DNA from 3 places in the Streptomyces sp. NPDC004539 genome. Region 1 is predicted to be linked to each of the others. Evidence: riboswitches for the same ligand, from Rfam matches in the RefSeq annotation. Region 1 holds a riboswitch; each other region holds the start of a gene.
What was found. A riboswitch is a leader RNA that binds a small molecule or an ion and turns the genes downstream of it on or off. The one in region 1 is predicted to bind thiamine pyrophosphate.

Region 1 (6,474 bases):
CGACCGGTATGGAGGACTGATCGCCCTCGGCACCGGCCCGGGTCCAATTTCCGCAAACCCCCTGTCACCTTGAGCCGTCGCCGCTCTACCATCGGCTTATCCGTAGCAGGCTCCCCTCCGTTTCTGCCCGACGGCTCGTTGGCATGCGAGCCCCAAGCCCTACGGAGCATCGGGGGATGCACATGAACAGCGTTCCGCAGCACCTGAACAGTGAGGACCGCCAGGAGTACGAGCGGGTCCTCGACGAGGCGCTGCGCTCCGCCCCACACCACCCGGAACTGGCCGGTATCGGCCGGCGTCTCAACCCGGAACAGCTGCGCACCATGGCGCTGGGCGCCACCGCGTTCATCACGGCCGCGGCGGCGACCGAGTACCAGCACTACACGAAGGTCCGTGAGGAGCTGCGCCATCCGGCGCCGCACGCGTCCCGCGATCCGGAGTCCGGGGAGCCGGTCGCCGGTCTGGGGATGACCGGTCTCGGAGAGGCCGCCGTCGAGCCCGCCGGGGCGGGGGCCGTCGCCGTCGCCGCCGTGCTCACGCCCGTCCTCGCCGGGACGGCCGCGGTGATCTTCCTGCTCGTCGGCTACCTCCTCAAGGCGCTCGACCCGGCCCCGGCGTTCGCCGAGGCGCTGGTCACGGCGGGCTGGGTGTTCGGGGTCGTCACGGCCCTGGCGATCCTGGTCGCGACCTTCGGCCTGCTGCTCACGGCCCTGCGCAACCGGCCCGCGGTGGCGGCCGGGCCGTACAACGAGCAGGCGGAGGAGGTCGCGCGGGCCAGAGAAGCCTGGCGGGCCGCCCTGCTGGAGCGCGGCTTCCTGCCGTACTTCAGCGATGCCCTCGCCAAGCAGGACACGGACCCGCCGGCCACGGTCCCCCGGACGCCCCCGCCGTCCTCGTCGACCGGCCGCCTGCCCAAGATCGGATACGACCGTCCCGGGTTCACCAGCCCCGACGACGGCCCCGCTCCGGGGCACCGCCCGAGCTTCTCCAGTCCGGACTACACGAGCCCGGACTTCGGCGGCCCGGACAACGCCCCTGACTGACCACCTCTCCACCCACACCCCCTTCGCTCCGCATCCTGCTCCCGGTCCGTGTCCCCCTCGGGGCGCGGACCGGGGGTTTTCCGGGGCCCGCCTCACAGCACCTGAAGGTCGATCAGGTAGCTGGTGACGACCACGAAACAGGCCACTTCTCCGGACGCCGACCGGCCCAGCCAGACGGGATACACCCCGTCGCCGCCCGTCCCGAAGCAGATCAGGTCGCCGCCGGTCGCCTCGTCGACGCTGCGCAGGAAGCCGTCCTGAACGAAGTCCACGGGGACCTCGCGGCCGTCCGGGGCGTAGTACTCCTTGATCTGACCGACGTGCGTCCGCCAGCCGGACGCGTCCGCGAAGGCGCCCGACGCGGTGTCCGTGCCGTACCCGAAGCACTCGTCGTCCCTGAGCAGCCGGACGTCGTCCCGCACGCTGAGCGCCTGCTCCCAGCCGACCACGGGCTCGTCGCTCAGCAGAAGACGTACGGCGACGGAGTCCTCCGTCTCGACATGCGCGCCCATGAATTCGTATTCGTAGGCGACGACCGCCTCCTGCACCGGGTAGACACCCGGGGCGAACGTCTCGGCCAGTTCCCGCCCGTCGGCCAGGGGGTCCGCGACGACCAGCCGCCCGCTGGGGAGCCGCAGTCCGGCGATCTCCCTCGGCTCAAGGACCGTCATCTCCGGCTCGGTGTCGGTGGAGAGCCGCGTCCCCGGGGTGAACAGCTCGGTCAGGTGATCCGGTTCGGCGGGGCGGGGCGGCAGCCACGGCGTGACCACGAGGCCGTCCGCGGCCGGAGCCGTGGTGTCGGCCTCGGCCGGTTCCTCCGCGTCCAGCGTCTCCCGTACGCCGTGCTCCTCTCCGGCGAGCAGCAGCCAGCCGTCTCCCCGCACCCCCAACGCCCCTCTGGACAGCCACCGGTCGGCCTCGGCGATGTCCGGGCGGGTGTGCGTGGACCCGCCGTCCGCCCGATCGACGACCTTGCGGCCCTTGCCGTCGGGGTAGAGGTCGTGGCGGACGCGGGTGACACCGGCGGCGAACTCCGGCTGCTCCGGGGAGTCGTACAGCCAGGCGCCGAGGTGGCGCAGGAACACCCGCTCCGGCTCCAGCAGCCGCCAGTCCACCTCGGCCCTGCGCCTGCCCTGCTCGTCGTACGCCCACATCCCGACGTAGGAGTCACCCCAGGCCACGAGATGCACCTCCACGGGCTCCCGCCGCCCCGGAACCCGATACACCATCACATACGGCTCCCCCGCGGCGTCCCGCGCCTCCGCCCCGGCCCGCGAGAGCGGCCCCACAGCGGCCCGCGCCCCGAGATCCCACCCCACCGCGTACGACACGAACACCTTGCCCACGACACCGACCCCCGTCCCACACACCCGGCCACGGGCCGGTCGAACACCTATGCCAATACCGTAGCCCCCACCACTGACAATGACCCCGTACCCACGCATTTCCCCAGCTGAGCAACGGTGCCCGCCTCCCCCACGACGGACACCGCACCCACCCCGCTCAGTCCACTCAGTCCGCGATCGGCAGATACACCCGGTTCCCCGCCGCCGCGAACTCCTTCGACTTCTGCGCCATCCCGTCCTCGATCTCCGCACGACTGCCGCCGTGTTCACGGCGGATGTCCTGGCTGATCTTCATCGAGCAGAACTTCGGACCGCACATCGAGCAGAAGTGCGCGGTCTTGGCGGGCTCGGCCGGGAGGGTCTCGTCGTGGAACTCGCGGGCCGTCACCGGGTCGAGGGCCAGGTTGAACTGGTCCTCCCAGCGGAACTCGAAGCGGGCGTCGGAGAGGGCGTCGTCCCAGTCCTGGGCGCCGGGGTGGCCCTTGGCGAGGTCGGCCGCGTGGGCGGCGATCTTGTAGGTGATGACGCCGGTCTTGACGTCGTCGCGGTTGGGCAGGCCGAGGTGTTCCTTCGGCGTGACGTAGCAGAGCATCGCCGTGCCCCACCAGGCGATCATCGCGGCGCCGATACCGGAGGTGATGTGGTCGTACGCCGGGGCGACGTCCGTCGTCAGGGGGCCGAGCGTGTAGAACGGGGCCTCGTCGCAGATCTCCTGCTGGAGGTCGATGTTCTCCTTGATCTTGTGCATCGGGACGTGCCCCGGGCCCTCGATCATCGTCTGGACGTCGTGACGCTTCGCGATCCGGTTGAGTTCCCCGAGCGTCCTCAGCTCGGCGAACTGCGCCTCGTCGTTGGCGTCCGCGATCGAGCCCGGCCGCAGTCCGTCGCCCAGCGAGTAGGTGACGTCGTAGGCGGCGAGGATCTCGCAGAGTTCCTCGAAGTTCTCGTACAGGAACGACTCCCGGTGGTGCGCGAGGCACCAGGCCGCCATGATCGAGCCGCCGCGCGAGACGATGCCGGTCTTGCGGTTCGCGGTGAGCGGCACGTACGCGAGACGCACGCCCGCGTGGACCGTCATGTAGTCCACGCCCTGCTCGGCCTGCTCGATCACCGTGTCCTTGTAGATCTCCCAGGTCAGCTCCTCGGCCCGCCCGTCGACCTTCTCCAGCGCCTGGTACAGCGGCACCGTGCCGATGGGGACGGGGGAGTTGCGCAGCACCCACTCGCGGGTGGTGTGGATGTTGCGGCCGGTGGAGAGGTCCATGACCGTGTCGGCGCCCCAGCGGGTCGCCCAGGTCATCTTCTCGACCTCCTCCTCGATGGAGGACGTCACCGCCGAGTTGCCGATGTTCGCGTTGACCTTCACCAGGAACCGCTTGCCGATGATCATCGGCTCGATCTCCGGGTGGTTGACGTTCGCGGGCAGCACGGCCCGCCCCGCCGCGATCTCCTCGCGGACGACCTCCGGGGAGACGTTCTCCCGCAGCGCCACGAACTCCATCTCCGGGGTGACCTCGCCCCTGCGCGCGTACGCCAGTTGCGTGACCGGCCGCCCGTCCCGGCTGCGGCGCGGGAGCCGGGGGCGGCCCGGGAAGACCGCGTCGAGATTGCGCAGGCCACCGCGCGGAGAGGTGTGCTTGATCCCGTCGTCCTCGGGGCGGACCGGACGACCCGCGTACTCCTCGGTGTCGCCCCGGGCGACGATCCAGTTGTCCCGCAGCGGGGCGAGCCCCCGGCGGACGTCGGTCTGCGCGGACGGGTCGGTGTACGGGCCCGAGGTGTCGTACAGGGTGACCGACTGCCCGTTGGTGAGATGCACCTGACGGACCGGCACGCGCAGATCGGGGCGCGAGCCCTCGACGTACGCCTTGTGCCAGCCGACGGACTTGCCTGCCTCCGCGGACTTCACAGCCTCTGCGGGGGGCGTGCCGTGATCGGACCGCTCGTCCTGGCTGGAGGCAGGCGTGCGTGCGTCCTTGATGGTCATGAGACCTACTCCCTACGCCGGCATTACCCGGTAACAGGTTCAGCGGTCGACGCAGCGGCTTCCGTCTGCCGATGTTTCATGTGAAACATCACTCGATCCCGGTGACGTTTCACGTGAAACACCGCGAAGACGAAGGTCAGCGCCCTCTCAGCCCGGTGCTCCGAGCTCCCGCGTGTGCAAAAGGTGCCTCCACGCTAGCGGTATTTGTGGCGCGGTGAACAGTGGGCCTCTGTCGTTCTTGCGATGATCGGTCGGTGACCACACCACCCCGCTCTCCGTTCCCCCCTCCGTCCGAGCCGCACCGCCGGCCCGGCACGGGAAGCGGTCCCGACTCCGGGCCCGGCCAAGTCCCGGACGACACGCGCGATTTCGGCGCGGCGGGCGGGTACGAGGGGCAGGGCGAGTACGGAGGGCAAGGCGCCGTTCACGACGGTGGTGTGCCCGGTGGTGTCCACCCCCGCGCCCGGCTCAGCTCGCTCCAGCGCCGGGGACCACTGCTCCGGAACGAGCCCGGCCAGGAGTTCCGCCGTACGGAGGAGCAGGGTCCCGGCAACGCGGGCGCCCCCAACCCGCCCCAGGGCCCCGGCAACGGCGGCGCTCCCCGCCAGGTGCAGAGCCCCGGGTACGGCGTCGGCCCCGTCCGGCGACCTGAGGACACCGGTCCGACTCCGCAGGTACGACGCCCTGTGTACGAGAGCGGCCCGGTCCCGAGGGTCTCCATGCACGACAGCGGTCCCGTACCTCGGGTGGGTGGGCCCGGGAGGGGTCCCGCGCCTCAAGTGCCGCCGTACGAGAGCGGTCCCGTGCCCCGGGTGCCCCTCCACGACAGCGGTCCCGTCCCTCAAGTACCTCTGCACGACAGCGGTCCCGTGCCGCAGGCGTCCGTGCACGACAGTGGTCCTGTCCCGCGGGTTCCGGGGCGCGAGGCCCACGTTCACGGGGGCGGCGCCGGTCACAGCGCGGGCCCCGAGTCCGGCGGGCAGGCTCACGGCGGGCACTCCCACGCCCACCCGCCCCACGGCGAACCCCACCACGCCCCCCACGGCACACCCCCCGGCGGAGGGCACGGCGACTCGCACGGCGGTGGCCATGGCGGCGGCCACTCGCACAGCCACAGTCACGGCCCCGCCGCCCCCGTCTCCCGGCACCTCCGCAAGGTCATCGGCGCGATCCTGATCCCCTTCGCCGCGGCCGTGGTCGTGGGGCTCGCGGTGCTGTGGCCCGGCGGCGCCCCGCCGCACGAGCGGACCGGCGTCGGGTTCGACCGGCAGACACAGCAGGCGACGGTCACCAAGGTCGAGAAGCTGAGCTGCGCGTCCGTCAACGCCGGGGGCGTGCCGCCGACCGGTGACACTTCCACGGCCGAGGGCTCCTCGGCGGTGCAGCAGGCGAACGGCACCTGCAAGCGGGCGACGATCCGGGTCGACACCGGCAATGACAAGGGCCGTACGTTCACGGAGATCATCCAGCCCGACCAGTCACGGCAGTTGAAGCTGGACCAGAAGGTCGTCGTCGCCTACGAGCCGTCCGCGCCGAAGGACCTCCAGTACTCGGTGGCCGACGTCAACCGGCGCTTCCCGATGGCCCTGCTCGCCGGGATCTTCGCGCTCGCCGTGGTGATCGTCGGCCGGCTGCGGGGCGTCATGGCGCTGGTCGCGCTGGCGATCAGCTTCCTCCTCCTGAACTTCTTCGTCCTGCCCGCCATCCTCCAGGGCTCGAACCCGCTGGTCGTGGCAGTGGTCGGAGCGAGCGCCATCATGCTGATCGCGCTCTATCTGTGTCACGGACTCTCCGCGAGAACCTCGGTCGCCGTGCTCGGCACGCTGATCTCGCTGCTGCTGATCGGCGTCCTGGGCTCCCTGTTCAACAGCTGGGCCGCACTCACCGGCAACACCGACGACAACACCGGTCTGATCCACGGGCTGTACCCGTCGATCGACATGAGCGGTCTGCTGCTGGCCGGCATCATCATCGGCTCGCTCGGTGTCCTGGACGACGTGACGGTCACCCAGACCTCGGCGGTGTGGGAGCTGCACGAGGCGAACCCGACGATGGGCTGGCGCGGGCTGTACCGGGCGGGCATCCGGATCGGCCGCGA
Region 2 (6,474 bases), on a different contig from region 1:
GCACGGGGGTTCTCCACGGGGTGGGTCGGCGGGCGGCGGGGTTTCGGGGTGGCGGCGGGGGCGGCGCCGTGAGCCGGCGGACCTCGCCGGGTTCGGCATTCCCCGGTGCCCCTTAAAACGAACGTCCGGGAAGCGGTGGCCCGCTGGCCTTCGGAACCTGGAGCCCTTGGAACCCGCCGCGCCGCCGGCTGGGCGGGCGGGGGTTCCGGGTGACGCCGGGGTCGGCTTGCCGCTTCGCCCGGTGTCGTCCTCGTGAGTGGGTACTCCCCGGCGGGCCTGTCACTCCTCAGACCCTCCCAAAGCGCACGCCTACGAGGCGGGGTCGACAAGGGACGCTCCTCGGAAGCGGGGGCTCTCCGGAGCCGGCGCCCCTCGGACGAGGACCCGCGAGGAACCCGCCGCCTGCCGAGCAGGCCCACAGTCACACCGGCCCCCTCCGGCCACGCCCCGCCCCCATGGCCACGCCCCTCAAGCCGTGGCCATGTCTCCTCGGGCGGTGCTCAGACGGCCAGGGCCTGGGCCCGGCGCTTGACCTCGGTGCCTCGGTTCTCCAGGAGTGCCTGGGCCGGGGTGCCGGGGAGGGTGGGGTCGGGGGTGAAGAGCCACTCGATCATCTCCTCGACCGTGAACCCGTCGTCCCGCAGGACCGTCAGGAGCCCGGAGAGCCCCTTGACGACCTTGTCGCCGTCGATGAATGCGGCAGGGACGTGCAGCGCGCGGTTCTCGCCTCGGCGGACGGCGATCAGCTGTCCGTCCTTGACGAGTTGCCGTACGCGCGTCACCTCCTCTTCGAGCTGTTCGGCGATGTCGGGCAGGGTCAGCCAGGCGGGGACGAGCGCGTCGACCCTCGTGTCAATCTCGGTCACGACATCAAGCCTGCCATCTGCCACTGACACTCGGAAGCCGGGACCACCCGGACCGGTCCCCCACCGCCCCCCGAAACCCCCTCGGGGAAACCCCTGACACCCCGGCCCCGCCCCGAAACCACGCCGAACGATCCCCACCCCCTCACACCACCGCCCCCTTCAACGGCACCCCCGCATCCCCCAACACCCCCACATCCATCACAGCCCCCGCCTCGATCAACCGCCGCCCCTGCGCCAGGTCACGCGGCCTGCCGACCGCCAGGAGCGCGATCAGGCGCCCCTCCCGCAGCCAGCACACGGACCAGGCCGGCCCGGCGGGGTCGCCGCGCCAGATCGTCTCGTCGGCGCCGGTGTGGTGCCCGGCGTACTGGACGAACCGCCCGAACTGCTCGGACCAGAAGTACGGGACGGGGTCGTAGGCGACGAGAGGCGCCCCGGTGGCGTTCGCGAGGATGTTCGACGCGACCGTGCGGGGGCCCTGGAGGGCGTTGTCCCAGTGGTGGATCAGGAGGCGCTCGGCGTACCGGGCGGAGGGGAAGGAGGCGCAGTCGCCGACGGCGTAGACGTCAGGGGCGGAGGTGCGGAGGTGCGCGTCGGTGACGACCTCGCCGTGCGCCCCCAGGGCCACCCCGGAGGACCGCAGCCACGCCGTCGCGGGCCGCGCGCCGATACCGACGAGCACCGCGCCCGCGGGGACGCGCGTGCCGTCGTCCAGCAGCACGGCCCCCGGCTCGACGGCCCGCACGCGCGCGTGGGTGCGCAGTTCGACCCCGAGGTCGGCGTACCAGGAGGTCATCGGCGCGGCGACCTCGGCGGGCAGCGCGCCCGCGAGCGGACGGTCCGCGGCCTCGACGACCGTCACCGCGCACCCCGCCTCGCGCGCGGCGGTCGCGAACTCCGCGCCGATCCAGCCGGCGCCGACGACCACGACGTCGTGCTGCCCGGCGAGGACGGGCCGGAGGCGTTCGACGTCGTCGAGGGTGCGCAGGAGGTGGACGCCGGGGACGCCCTCCGTGCCGGGGAGCAGGATCGGTTCGGCGCCGGTGGCGAGGACGAGGACGTCGTAGGGGACCGGACCGGCGTCCGTGTCGACGACGTGCTCCCCGGTCCGCACCGCGAGGGCCTCGCGGCCGAGGAGGAGGTCGATGCCGAGGCCGGGGAAGTCGATGTCGAAGGCGGAGCCGTCGGTCTTGCCGAGCAGGACGGCCTTCGAGAGCGGGGGGCGGTCGTACGGCTGGTGGGGTTCCGCGCCGATGACGGTGACCGTGCCGGTGAAGCCCTGTTCGCGCAGGGCGACCGCCGTCTGCACCCCGGCCATCCCGGCGCCGACGACGACCGCGCGCGGGGCGTCCGTTTCCTGCGTCTGCTCGCTCACGCGATCACCATAGTTGCGTGACGGTGAGTCAGTCAGGGGCCCGGTTCCGTGACCTGCTCCACAACGCTCGTCCCGGCGCCCTCCTGGGACTCCCATTCCCACGTCTCGTCGAGCCTGAGACGGCCGTCCGGGAGGGTCACGACGGTCGAGACGCAGTGCCCGGAGGCGGTCGTCCCGTCGGTGCGCAACTGGACGTACCGGAAGTCGATCCGGTCGCCCGCGCGCGTGCCGACGAGATGGCCGCGGACGACGTCCCCGCCCGCGTAGTCGGCCCAGATCACGCCGTCGGCCTCGCGGTAGGCGAAGCGGGTGCTCGTGCCGACCTGGCCGGGTGCCTGGTCGGCGACAGGGGTGAACACGAGGCCGTCGAGGGTCAACCGAGGCTCCCTTTACGAGGTGCGGGGGGTGCGGGCTAGGGTGAGTGCCAACGTAAAGCACTCGCGGGAGCCCGGACGCACCGGGCTGAGAGGGAGGCTGGCCGGCCTCCGACCGTACGAACCTGATCCGGGTCATGCCGGCGAAGGGAGGGGCTGGACGCCCATGCCGTCTACGCGTCCGTCTGACGTCCTCGTGGTCGGGGGCGGGGTCATCGGCCTGGTCACCGCCTGGCGGGCCGCTCAGCGCGGCCTGAGGGCCGCCGTACTCGATCCGGAGCCGGGCGGCGGGGCCGCCCAGGTGGCCGCCGGGATGCTGGCCGCCGTCACCGAACTCCACCACGGCGAGCAGACCCTCCTCGGTCTGAACCTCGCCTCCGCGCGCCGGTACCCCGATTTCGTGGCCGAGCTGACCGAGGCGACCGGGTACGACGTCGGCTACCGGCGCTGCGGCACGCTCGCGGTCGCCCTCGATGCCGACGACCGGGCCCACCTGCGGGAACTGCACGCGCTCCAGCAGCGGTCCGGGCTGGAGTCGGAGTGGCTGTCCGGGCGGGAGTGCCGGCGCCTGGAGCCGATGCTCGCGCCCGGGGTGCGCGGCGGGCTGCGGGTGGACGGCGACCACCAGGTCGACCCGCGCCGCCTCGCCGCCGCGCTGGTCGTCGCCTGCGAGCGCGCCGGGGTCGCCCTGCACCGGAAGTGGGCCGAGCGCCTGGAGGTCGCCGGGGGCCGTGCGACCGGCGTGCACGCGCGCGGGGGGACGTTCTTCGGCGCCGGGCAGGTCGTCCTCGCCGGGGGCAGCCTCAGCGGGCGGCTCGCGGGCGTCCCGGACGCCGTACGGCCGCCGGTGCGGCCGGTGAAGGGGCAGGTGCTGCGGCTCGCCGTGCCGGCGGCGTACGCGCCGTTCCTGAGCCGTACCGTGCGGGCCGTGGTGCGCGGGAGCCAGGTGTATCTGGTGCCGCGCGCGAACGGGGAGCTGGTCGTGGGGGCGACCAGTGAGGAGCAGGGCTGGGACACGACCGTGACCGCCGGGGGCGTGTACGAGCTGCTGCGCGACGCGCACGAGCTGGTCCCCGGGATCACCGAACTGCCCCTCACGGAGACCCGCGCGGGGCTGCGCCCCGGGTCGCCCGACAACGCCCCCCTCCTCGGCCCGACCGGCCTCCCGGGGCTGCTCCTGGCGACCGGGCACCACCGCAACGGCGTCCTGCTGACGCCGGTCACCGGGGACGCGCTCGCGCACGCGCTGACCTCCGGTGAGCTGCCCGAGGAGGCCCGCCCCTTCACGCCCCGGCGCTTCACCGCCGCCTCGCTCCTGGAGTCCGCCGTATGAACGCCCCGACGAACGTCCCGATGACCACCCCGGCCGGTCGCATGAACATCTCGGTCAACGGGGAGCTGCGGGAGTTCGACGCCGGGACCGTGCTCGAACTCGTCGTCCGGGTGCTCTCTCCGGCGCCGTCCGGTGTCGCCGCCGCTCTGAACGAAACCGTCGTCCCGCGCGCGCGGTGGGCCACCACCGCCCTCGCGGAGGGCGACCGGGTGGAAGTCCTGACCGCCGTGCAGGGAGGCTGACCATGGCTGACGATCCGTTTCTGCTGGGCGGTACGGCGTTCTCGTCGCGGCTGATCATGGGGACCGGCGGGGCGCCGAGCCTGGAGGTCATGGAGCGGGCGCTCGTCGCGTCCGGGACGGAGCTGACGACGGTCGCGATGCGGCGCGTGGACCCGTCCGTGCAGGGATCGGTTCTGTCCGTTCTCGACCGGCTCGGCATCCGGGTGCTGCCCAACACGGCCGGCTGTTTCACCGCCGGGGAGGCCGTCCTGACCGCCCGTCTCGCACGGGAGGCGCTCGGCACGTCCCTGGTGAAGCTCGAAGTGATCGCGGACGAGCGGACCCTGCTGCCGGACCCCGTGGAGCTGCTGGAGGCCGCCGAGACGCTGGTGGACGACGGGTTCACCGTCCTGCCGTACACCAACGACGACCCGGTGCTCGCCCGGAAGCTGGAGGACGTGGGCTGTGCGGCCGTGATGCCGCTCGGGTCGCCGATCGGGTCGGGGCTCGGTATCCGCAACCCGCACAACTTCCAGCTGATCGTCGAGCACGCGCGCGTGCCGGTGATCCTGGACGCGGGCGCCGGTACGGCCTCCGACGTGGCGTTCGCGATGGAGCTGGGGTGCGCGGGCGTGATGCTCGCGTCGGCGGTGACCCGTGCGCAGGACCCCGAGCTGATGGCGTCGGCGATGCGGTCCGCGGTCGACGCGGGACGGCTGGCCCGCCGCGCCGGCCGTATCCCCCGCCGGTACTTCGCGCGGGCGTCCTCGCCGGCGGAGGGACTGGCCGCGTTCGACCCGGAGCGCCCGGCCTTCTGACCCGTGGTCCCCGTGATCCCCGCCACTGCCGGAACCCCTCGTTCCGGGGAACGGCGGGCCTCACACGTCACAACCCCGTCCCATCCCGCTCCGAAGGATCACGCTGTCAGTGGGGGCTCGTAGACTCGGCCGCGTGGATACGACCCTTCAGGACCCTCTCGTCGGGCAGGTGCTCGACGGGCGTTACCGCGTCGACGCGCGGATCGCGGTGGGCGGGATGGCCACGGTCTACCGGGCCGTGGACATGCGTCTCGACCGCGTGCTGGCCGTGAAGGTGATGCATCCCGCGCTGGCCGCCGACGCCGTGTTCGTGGACCGGTTCATCCGGGAGGCCAAGTCGGTCGCCCGGCTGGCGCACCCGAACGTCGTCCAGGTCTTCGACCAGGGGGCCGACGGGCCGTACGTCTACCTGGCGATGGAGTACGTCGCCGGGTGCACCCTGCGGGACGTGCTGCGGGAGCGGGGCGCGCTCCAGCCCAGGGCCGCGCTCGACATCCTCGAACCGGTGCTCGCCGCGCTGGGCGCCGCGCACCGCGCGGGGTTCGTGCACCGGGACATGAAGCCGGAGAACGTCCTGATAGGGGACGACGGCCGGGTCAAGGTCGCGGACTTCGGCCTGGTCCGCTCGGTCGGTACGGTCACGGAGAGCAGTGGGAACGTCCTGGGGACGGTCGCCTACCTCGCCCCGGAGCAGACCGAGCGGGGTACGGCGGACGCGCGCGTGGACGTGTACGCGTGCGGGGTCGTGCTGTACGAGATGCTCACCGGCACCCAGCCGCACGAGGGCGAGACCCCGGCGATCGTCCTCTACAAGCACCTCCACGAGGACGTGCCGCCCCCGTCGGCGGCCGTCCCGGGCCTCGCCTACGAGCTGGACGAGCTGGTCGCCTCGGCGACGGCCCGCACCCCGGGTGTCCGGCCGAACGACGCGGTGGAGCTGCTGGGCCTCGTCCGCGGCGCCCGCGCGGCGCTCAGCGAGGAGCAGCTCGACGCGGTCCCGCCCCAGTCGACGGCCTCGGAGCACGACATCGCGGGCGACCGCACGAGCGTCATCCCGAGGTCGCTCACGGTGCCGCGTCCGCTGCCGGTCAACGAGGACGACGTCCAGCACACGTCCCGCTTCGAGGCGCCCCCGCCACCGCCCCGGCGCAGGCCGGTGCAGCGCAGGCGGGGTGTCCTCGCGCTCGTCGCCGGTGTCCTGCTGGCTCTGGGCATCGGGGCGGGCGTCTGGTACATCAACTCCGGCCAGTTCACGAACGTCCCGGCGGTCCTCACGCAGACGGAGACGGTCGCCAAGGACCGGCTGGACGACGCGGGGCTCGCCGTCGGCTCGGTGAAGCACGCCTTCAGCGACACGGTGAAGCGCGGGACCGTCATCAGCACGGACCCCGCGCCGGGCGCCCGTATCCGCAAGAACGACTCGGTGACGCTGACCGTCTCGGACGGCCCGCAGACCGTCCAGGTCCCGGACGTCACGGGGCTGCCAC
Region 3 (6,474 bases), on a different contig from region 1:
GGAGAGCGCGGCGACGGCCCGCCTCCCGGCCCCGGGCAGCCCGACGAGTTCGAGCAACTCCTCGACACGGGAAGCCTGTTCGCTCTTCGACGAGCCGTGCGCCCGCAGCCCGAACGCGACGTTCCCGGCGACGTCCCGCTGCGGGAACAGCTGATGGTCCTGGAACATCAGCCCGACCTCCCGCCGGTGCACCGGCACCCCGGCCTGGTCCTTCCCCCCGAGCAACACCCGCCCGGCATCGAGGGGTTGGAGCCCGGCGACGACTCGCAGCAGCGTCGACTTCCCACTCCCGCTCGGCCCGAGCACACACACCACCTCGTGCTCGACGACCGCCAGATCGACGGCGTCCAGCACGGCCCGCCCCCCGAACCGCACGGTCGCGCCCTCAAGCCCGAGCATCAGAACTCCCCGCTCCGGTCGGTCCGCAGCCGCTCCAGCACCAGCAGAGCCGCCGCGCACACCACCATCAGAATCGTCGAAAGGGCCATCGCCTGGCCGTAGTTGAGCTCACCGGCCCGCCCCAGCAGCCGTGCCACCGCGACCGGCAGCGTCGGGTTGTCGGGCCGTGCGATGAACACGGTCGCCCCGAACTCCCCGAGCGACACGGCGAACGCGAACCCGGCGGCGACGAGCAACGCCCGCCGCACGAGCGGCAGATCGACCTCCCGCCACACCCGCCACGGCGACGCCCCGAGCACCGCCGCCGCCTCCCGCAGCCGCTGGTCCACCGCCCGCAGCACCGGCAGCATCGTCCGCACCACGAACGGCACCCCCACCAGCGCCTGCGCCAGCGGCACCAGAATCCAGCTGCTCCGAAGGTCCAGCGGCGGTTCGTCCAGCGAGATCAGGAACCCGAACCCGACGGTCACCGCCGACACCCCGAGCGGCAGCATCAGCAGCGCGTCGAACCCCCGCACCAGCCGCCCCGCGTCCCGCCGGGCCAGCGCGGCGGCGGCGAGCCCCCCGATCAGCACGGCGATCCCGGTCGCGACGGCCGCGTACTCAAGGGAGTTGCCGATCGCGTCGATCGGCGGGACCAGGAACACGTTGCCCTCGTCGGACGTCAGCGCCCGGTAGTACGCGAAGTCCGTGCCGCCGAGGGAGCGCCCGACCAGGACCGCGAGCGGCAGCACGAGCAGGAGGGCGATCGTCGCCAACACCCCGGCCAGCAGCGCCCACTGGCCCGGTCCGCGCGGCCGGCGGGCGGTCGTCGACGCGTCCACCAGCCGCAGCGCGCTCTCCCGGCGCCGTACGGTCCAGGCGTGCACGGCGAGGATCGCGCCCACCGCCACGAACTGGACGACCGTGAGGACGGCGGCCGTCGTCAGGTCGAAGATCTCGGACGTCTGCCGGTAGATCTCCACCTCAAGGGTCGAGAAGGTCGGCCCGCCGAGGATCTGCACGACCCCGAACGACGTGAACGTGAACAGGAACACCATCAGCGCGGCGGCGGCGACGGCCGGGCCGAGCGCGGGCAGGGTGACCGCGCGGAACGCCCGCAGCCGCGACGCCCCCAGCACCCGCGCCGCCTCCTCCTGACGCGGGTCGAGCTGCGCCCAGAGCCCGCCGACGGTCCGGACGACGACCGCGTAGTTGAAGAAGACGTGCGCCAGCAGGATCGCCCACACGGTCGTGTCGAGCCGTACGCCCCACAGTTCGTCGGTGAGGCCGCCCCGGCCGACGAGCGCCAGGAACGCCGTACCGACGACGACCGTCGGCAGGACGAACGGGACCGTGACGACCGCGTGCAGGAGGCGGCGGCCGGGGAAGTCGAGGCGGGCGAAGACGTAGGCGCCGGGCAGGGCGATCAGCAGGGTCAGGGCGGTGGAGGCGAGGGCCTGCCAGGTCGTGAACCACAGGACGTGCCGGATGTCCGGCTGGGCGACGACGTCCCAGAGGCGGCCGAGGTGCCAGGTGCCGTCGGCGTGCAGGCCGCGCAGCAGGATCGCGGCGACCGGGTAGGCGAAGAAGATCCCGAAGAACGCCAGCGGCAGGGCCATCAGGCCCAGCCGGACTACTTGAGGACGAGAGAGGCCCACGTCTTGACCCAGTCGTCACGGTCGGCGGCGATCTTCGCCGGGGCCATGGTCTCGGGGGACTTCGCGGCGGGACCGTACTTCGTGAACTCCGCCGGGACCGCCGCGCCCTGGAGCACCGGGTACACGAACATGTTCAGCGGCATGTCCTGCTGGAACTCCTTGCCGATCAGGAAGTCGATCAGCGCCTTGCCGCCGGCGGTGTTCTTGGCGTTGCTGAGCAGGCCGGCGAACTCGATCTGCCGGAAGCAGGTGCCTTCGGCGACGCCGGTGGGCGCGGCCGTCGGCTTCGGGTCCGCGAAGATCACCTCGGCGGGCGGGGAGGAGGCGTACGACACGACGAGCGGCCGGTCCCCCTTGGCCTTCTTGCCGCCGGCCGACCCGGAGAACACCTCGTTGTACGCCTGGTCCCAGCCGTCGACGACCTCGACGCCGTTCGCCTTCAGCTTCTTCCAGTAGTCCTGCCAGCCGTCGTCGCCGTACTTGGCAGCCGTCCCGAGCAGGAAGCCGAGGCCCGGGGAGGACGTCGAGACGTTCTCGGTGACCAGGAGGTCCTTGTACTCGGGCTTGATCAGATCGTCGTACGACGCCGGCGGGGTCAGCTTGTGGTCGGCGAAGTACTTCTTGTCGTAGTTGACGCAGATGTCGCCGTAGTCGACGGGGGTGACCCGGTGCTTTCCGGCGTCGAGCTGGTACTCCTCGCCGACCTGCGCCAGCCCCTTCGCCTCGTACGGCTGGAAGAGGCCGTTGTCGAGGGCGCGGGAGAGGAGGGTGTTGTCGACGCCGAAGAAGACGTCGCCCTGGGGGTTGTCCTTCGTCAGGATCGCCTTGTTGACGGCCTGGCCGGCGTCGCCGTCGGTGAGGACCTTGACCTGGTAGCCGGAGGTCTTCTCGAAGTCGGCGAGGACGGTCTTGGAGACGGCCCAGGAGCTGTGGCTGACGAGGGTGACGGTCTTCGAGCCGGAGCTGGAGGTCTGATCATCAGACTTCTCGGACGATGATCCGCACGCGGAGAGCGCGACCAGACCGAGGCCCACGGCGACAACGACGAACTTCTTCACGGTGATGACCGAACTTCCTACCCAGAATGACCTGGGCGAGGTTCAGAGGGTCTGCGGCCTGTTCACCGCACTCTCAGCGCTGTCGCGCTCCCCTGTCGGATATATGAATGTATGACGACGCGAACGTCCGACGGTCAGCTTACCGCTCGGTCGCGGCGAGCTGGCCGCACGCCCCGTCGATCTCCTGGCCCCGGGTGTCCCGGACGGTGACCGGCACGCCGTGCGCCGCGATCGCCTCCACGAACGCCTTCTCGTCCTCGGGCCGCGACGCGGTCCACTTCGAGCCGGGGGTCGGGTTCAGCGGGATCAGGTTGACGTGCACCGGCTTGCCGCGCAGCAGCCGGCCGAGCCGGTCGCCCCGCCATGCCTGGTCGTTGATGTCCCGGATCAGCGCGTACTCGATCGACAGCCGGCGGCCCGACTTCTCGACGTACTCGAACCCGGCGTCGAGGACCTCGCGGACCTTCCAGCGGGTGTTGACGGGGACGAGGGTGTCGCGGAGTTCGTCGTCCGGGGCGTGCAGGGAGATCGCGAGGCGGCACTTGAAGCCCTCGTCCGCGAACCGGTGGATCGCCGGGACGAGGCCGACGGTCGAGACGGTGATCCCGCGCTGCGAGAGGCCGAGCCCGTCGGGGTTCGGGTCGGTCAGCGCGCGGATGGCGCCGACGACGCGCTTGTAGTTGGCGAGGGGCTCGCCCATCCCCATGAAGACGATGTTGGAGAGCCGGGCGGGCCCCCCGGGCACGTCCCCGTCCCTGAGCGCCCGCATGCCGTCCACGATCTGGTGCACGATCTCGGCGGTCGACAGATTCCGGTCCAGACCCGCCTGCCCCGTCGCGCAGAACGGGCAGTTCATCCCGCATCCGGCCTGCGAGCTGATGCACATCGTCACCCGGTCCGGGTACCGCATCAGCACGGATTCGACGAGCGTCCCGTCGAACATCCGCCACAGCGTCTTGCGGGTCGTGCCCTCGTCGGTCGACAGATGCCGCACGACAGTCATCAGCTCAGGGAACAACGCCTCCTGAAGCTTCCCGCGCGACCCGGCCGGGATGTCCGTCCACTCCGCCGGGTCGTGCGCGTACCGCGCGAAGTAGTGCTGCGAAAGCTGCTTCGCACGAAACGGCTTCTCCCCGACCTCCGCGACAACCTCTTTCCGCTCGGCGGGCGAGAGATCGGCAAGGTGCCGCGGCGGCTTCTTGGCTCCGCGGGGGGCGACGAACGTCAATTCTCCGGGCTTAGGCATAACACCAACCAGTGTCGCAGATCCCCGCGAGTACGCCGACCGGGTCAGAAGAGCGCCAGCACAGCACCGATCACGTTCGCCGTGTACGACTTCGTCCGATGCCACGGCCCGCAGTACAGCTTCACCCGCCGCCGCCCGTTCTGACTCAGGAGCGCACCACACCACCGGCACTGTAAGTCGCCGTGGTAGGTGCCGTCCTCTTCACGTCTCGCACGCTGCATGCGCGCACTTTACGCAAGCCCCCACCGCCTGAGAACCCCGGCCCGTCAGTTCGCGAAGAGATCGAAGAGCGGGTCGAGGGCGCTCGTGACGTACCGCTTCACCCGGTGCCACCCCCGGCAGTACCGCCGCACCCGCCGGCGCCCGTCCTGCACGATCGGTGCCTCGCACCACGCACACGGCAGCGCCCCGTAGAGCCTGCCGTCCTTCCCCCGCCTGGCCAGCATGCGCCGCACCCTACGCAAAGAGCCCCCGCCCGGAAAGGGCGAGGGCTCGGTGCGACCGGGAGTCAGCCGGTGCCGACGAACAGCACCAGCAACGACCACACCACCGGCGCCGTGGGGAGCAGGGAGTCCAGGCGGTCCATGATGCCGCCGTGGCCCGGCAGCAGCGTGCCCATGTCCTTGATGCCCAGGTCCCGCTTGATCATCGACTCGCCGAGGTCGCCCAGCGTGGCGCTGGCGGCGACGGCGAGGCCGAGGAGGAGGCCCTGCCACCAGGTGCCGTCCTCGATGACGTACTGCATGAGCAGGGCACCGGCGACCATCGCGAAGGCGATCGCTCCGAGCAGGCCCTCGCGGGTCTTGCCGGGGCTGATCCGGGGCGCGAGCTTGTGCTTGCCGAAGCGCCAGCCGACGGCGTACGCACCGGTGTCGCTGACGACCGTCAGCACCAGGAAGACGAGGACGCGGCGGTGCCCGTCCTCGGCGGTCAGCATCAGCGCGACGAACGTGGCCAGGAACGGCACGTAGAACGCGGCGAAGACCCCGGCCGTGACGTCCTTGAGGTACCCCTCGGGAGGTTCCGTCATCCGCCAGACCAGCACCGCCAGGGCCGTGAGCGCCATGGCGACCCAGGCCCCCTCGGGCCCGCGGACGTACCCGGCGACGACCATCGCGGCCCCGCCGACGGCGAGCGGCACCAGCGGCGCCTTGATCTGCTTGCGCTCCTGGAGCCGACTGGTCAGCTCCCACAGCCCCACGACGACGGCGACCGCTATCACCCCGACGAACACGGCCTTGACGATGAACAGCGAGGCGACGATCACCGCCCCGAGCCCGATCCCGACCCCTATCGCCGCGCCCAGGTCACGCCCCGCGCTCTTCTTCTGCGGCGCGGCCTGCCGCTCGTCGGCCATGGGCTCCGGTTTCTGCGGCACCGCCGCCTGAGGCTGCGCCGACGGGATCTCGTCGCGGAACAGGGGACCACCGCCCGCTGCGGCGGTCCACCGGTCGTCATCCTGGTCTCCGCCATGAGCGGGTACGTCGGGCACGATGGGCATGGGGCGAGTCTGCTGCGCCTGCGGCGCATCGTACGCGGGACCCGCCGGAGCGCCCCCCCAATACCCGGCCTGTCCGGCCTGTGGCGGCGCCCCCCAGGAAGAGTCGTTCATCAGACTTCGAGCAGCTCCGCTTCTTTGTGCTTGAGCAGCTCGTCCACCTGGGCGACGTACTTCGCGGTCAGGTCGTCGAGTTCCTTCTCGGCGCGGCGCACGTCGTCCTCGCCGGACTCCTTGTCCTTGACCAGCTTGTCGAGGGTGTCCTTGGCCTTGCGGCGGACGGCGCGGATGGAGACCCGGGAGTCCTCGGCCTTGCCGCGCGCGACCTTGATGTAGTCGCGGCGGCGCTCCTCGGTCAGCTCCGGGAAGTTGACGCGGATGATGTTGCCGTCGTTGCTGGGGTTGACGCCCAGGTCCGAGTCACGGATCGCCTGCTCGATGTTGCGCAGCGCCGTCTTGTCGAACGGGGTCACGACGGCCATGCGCGGCTCCGGCACGGAGAACGAGGCCAGCTGGTTGATCGGCGTCGGCGCACCGTAGTACTCGGCCACGATCTTGTTGAACATCGCCGGGTGCGCACGCCCGGTGCGGATCGCGGCGAAGTCCTCCTTGGCGACCACGACGGCCTTCTCC

Region 2: another riboswitch for thiamine pyrophosphate. It lies ahead of thiO (glycine oxidase ThiO); the one in region 1 lies ahead of thiC (phosphomethylpyrimidine synthase ThiC).
Region 3: another riboswitch for thiamine pyrophosphate. It lies ahead of ABZX85_RS00125 (thiamine ABC transporter substrate-binding protein); the one in region 1 lies ahead of thiC (phosphomethylpyrimidine synthase ThiC).

Annotation. Positions count from the first base shown of each region.
Region 1 covers NZ_JBEXLS010000026.1:102,664-109,137, forward strand. Annotated here, with positions in the region: gene ABZX85_RS38980 (metallophosphoesterase) at 1-20, shown strand, start outside; gene ABZX85_RS38985 (hypothetical protein) at 177-1,043, shown strand; gene ABZX85_RS38990 (DUF4241 domain-containing protein) at 1,136-2,389, opposite strand; gene thiC (phosphomethylpyrimidine synthase ThiC) at 2,556-4,376, opposite strand; TPP riboswitch at 4,369-4,558, opposite strand; gene ABZX85_RS39000 (YibE/F family protein) at 5,180-6,474, shown strand, end outside.
Region 2 covers NZ_JBEXLS010000016.1:71,098-77,571, reverse strand. Annotated here, with positions in the region: gene thiE (thiamine phosphate synthase) at 1-4, opposite strand, end outside; gene ABZX85_RS29620 (Rv2175c family DNA-binding protein) at 501-866, opposite strand; gene ABZX85_RS29615 (FAD-dependent oxidoreductase) at 1,009-2,241, opposite strand; gene ABZX85_RS29610 (hypothetical protein) at 2,274-2,618, opposite strand; TPP riboswitch at 2,672-2,784, shown strand; gene thiO (glycine oxidase ThiO) at 2,782-3,948, shown strand; gene thiS (sulfur carrier protein ThiS) at 3,990-4,190, shown strand; gene ABZX85_RS29595 (thiazole synthase) at 4,193-4,987, shown strand; gene pknB (Stk1 family PASTA domain-containing Ser/Thr kinase) at 5,121-6,474, shown strand, end outside.
Region 3 covers NZ_JBEXLS010000001.1:24,908-31,381, forward strand. Annotated here, with positions in the region: gene ABZX85_RS00115 (ABC transporter ATP-binding protein) at 1-399, opposite strand, end outside; gene ABZX85_RS00120 (iron ABC transporter permease) at 399-2,000, opposite strand; gene ABZX85_RS00125 (thiamine ABC transporter substrate-binding protein) at 2,015-3,103, opposite strand; TPP riboswitch at 3,094-3,201, opposite strand; gene rlmN (23S rRNA (adenine(2503)-C(2))-methyltransferase RlmN) at 3,237-4,343, opposite strand; gene ABZX85_RS00135 (hypothetical protein) at 4,388-4,564, opposite strand; gene ABZX85_RS00140 (hypothetical protein) at 4,610-4,789, opposite strand; gene ABZX85_RS00145 (phosphatidate cytidylyltransferase) at 4,852-5,955, opposite strand; gene frr (ribosome recycling factor) at 5,955-6,474, opposite strand, start outside.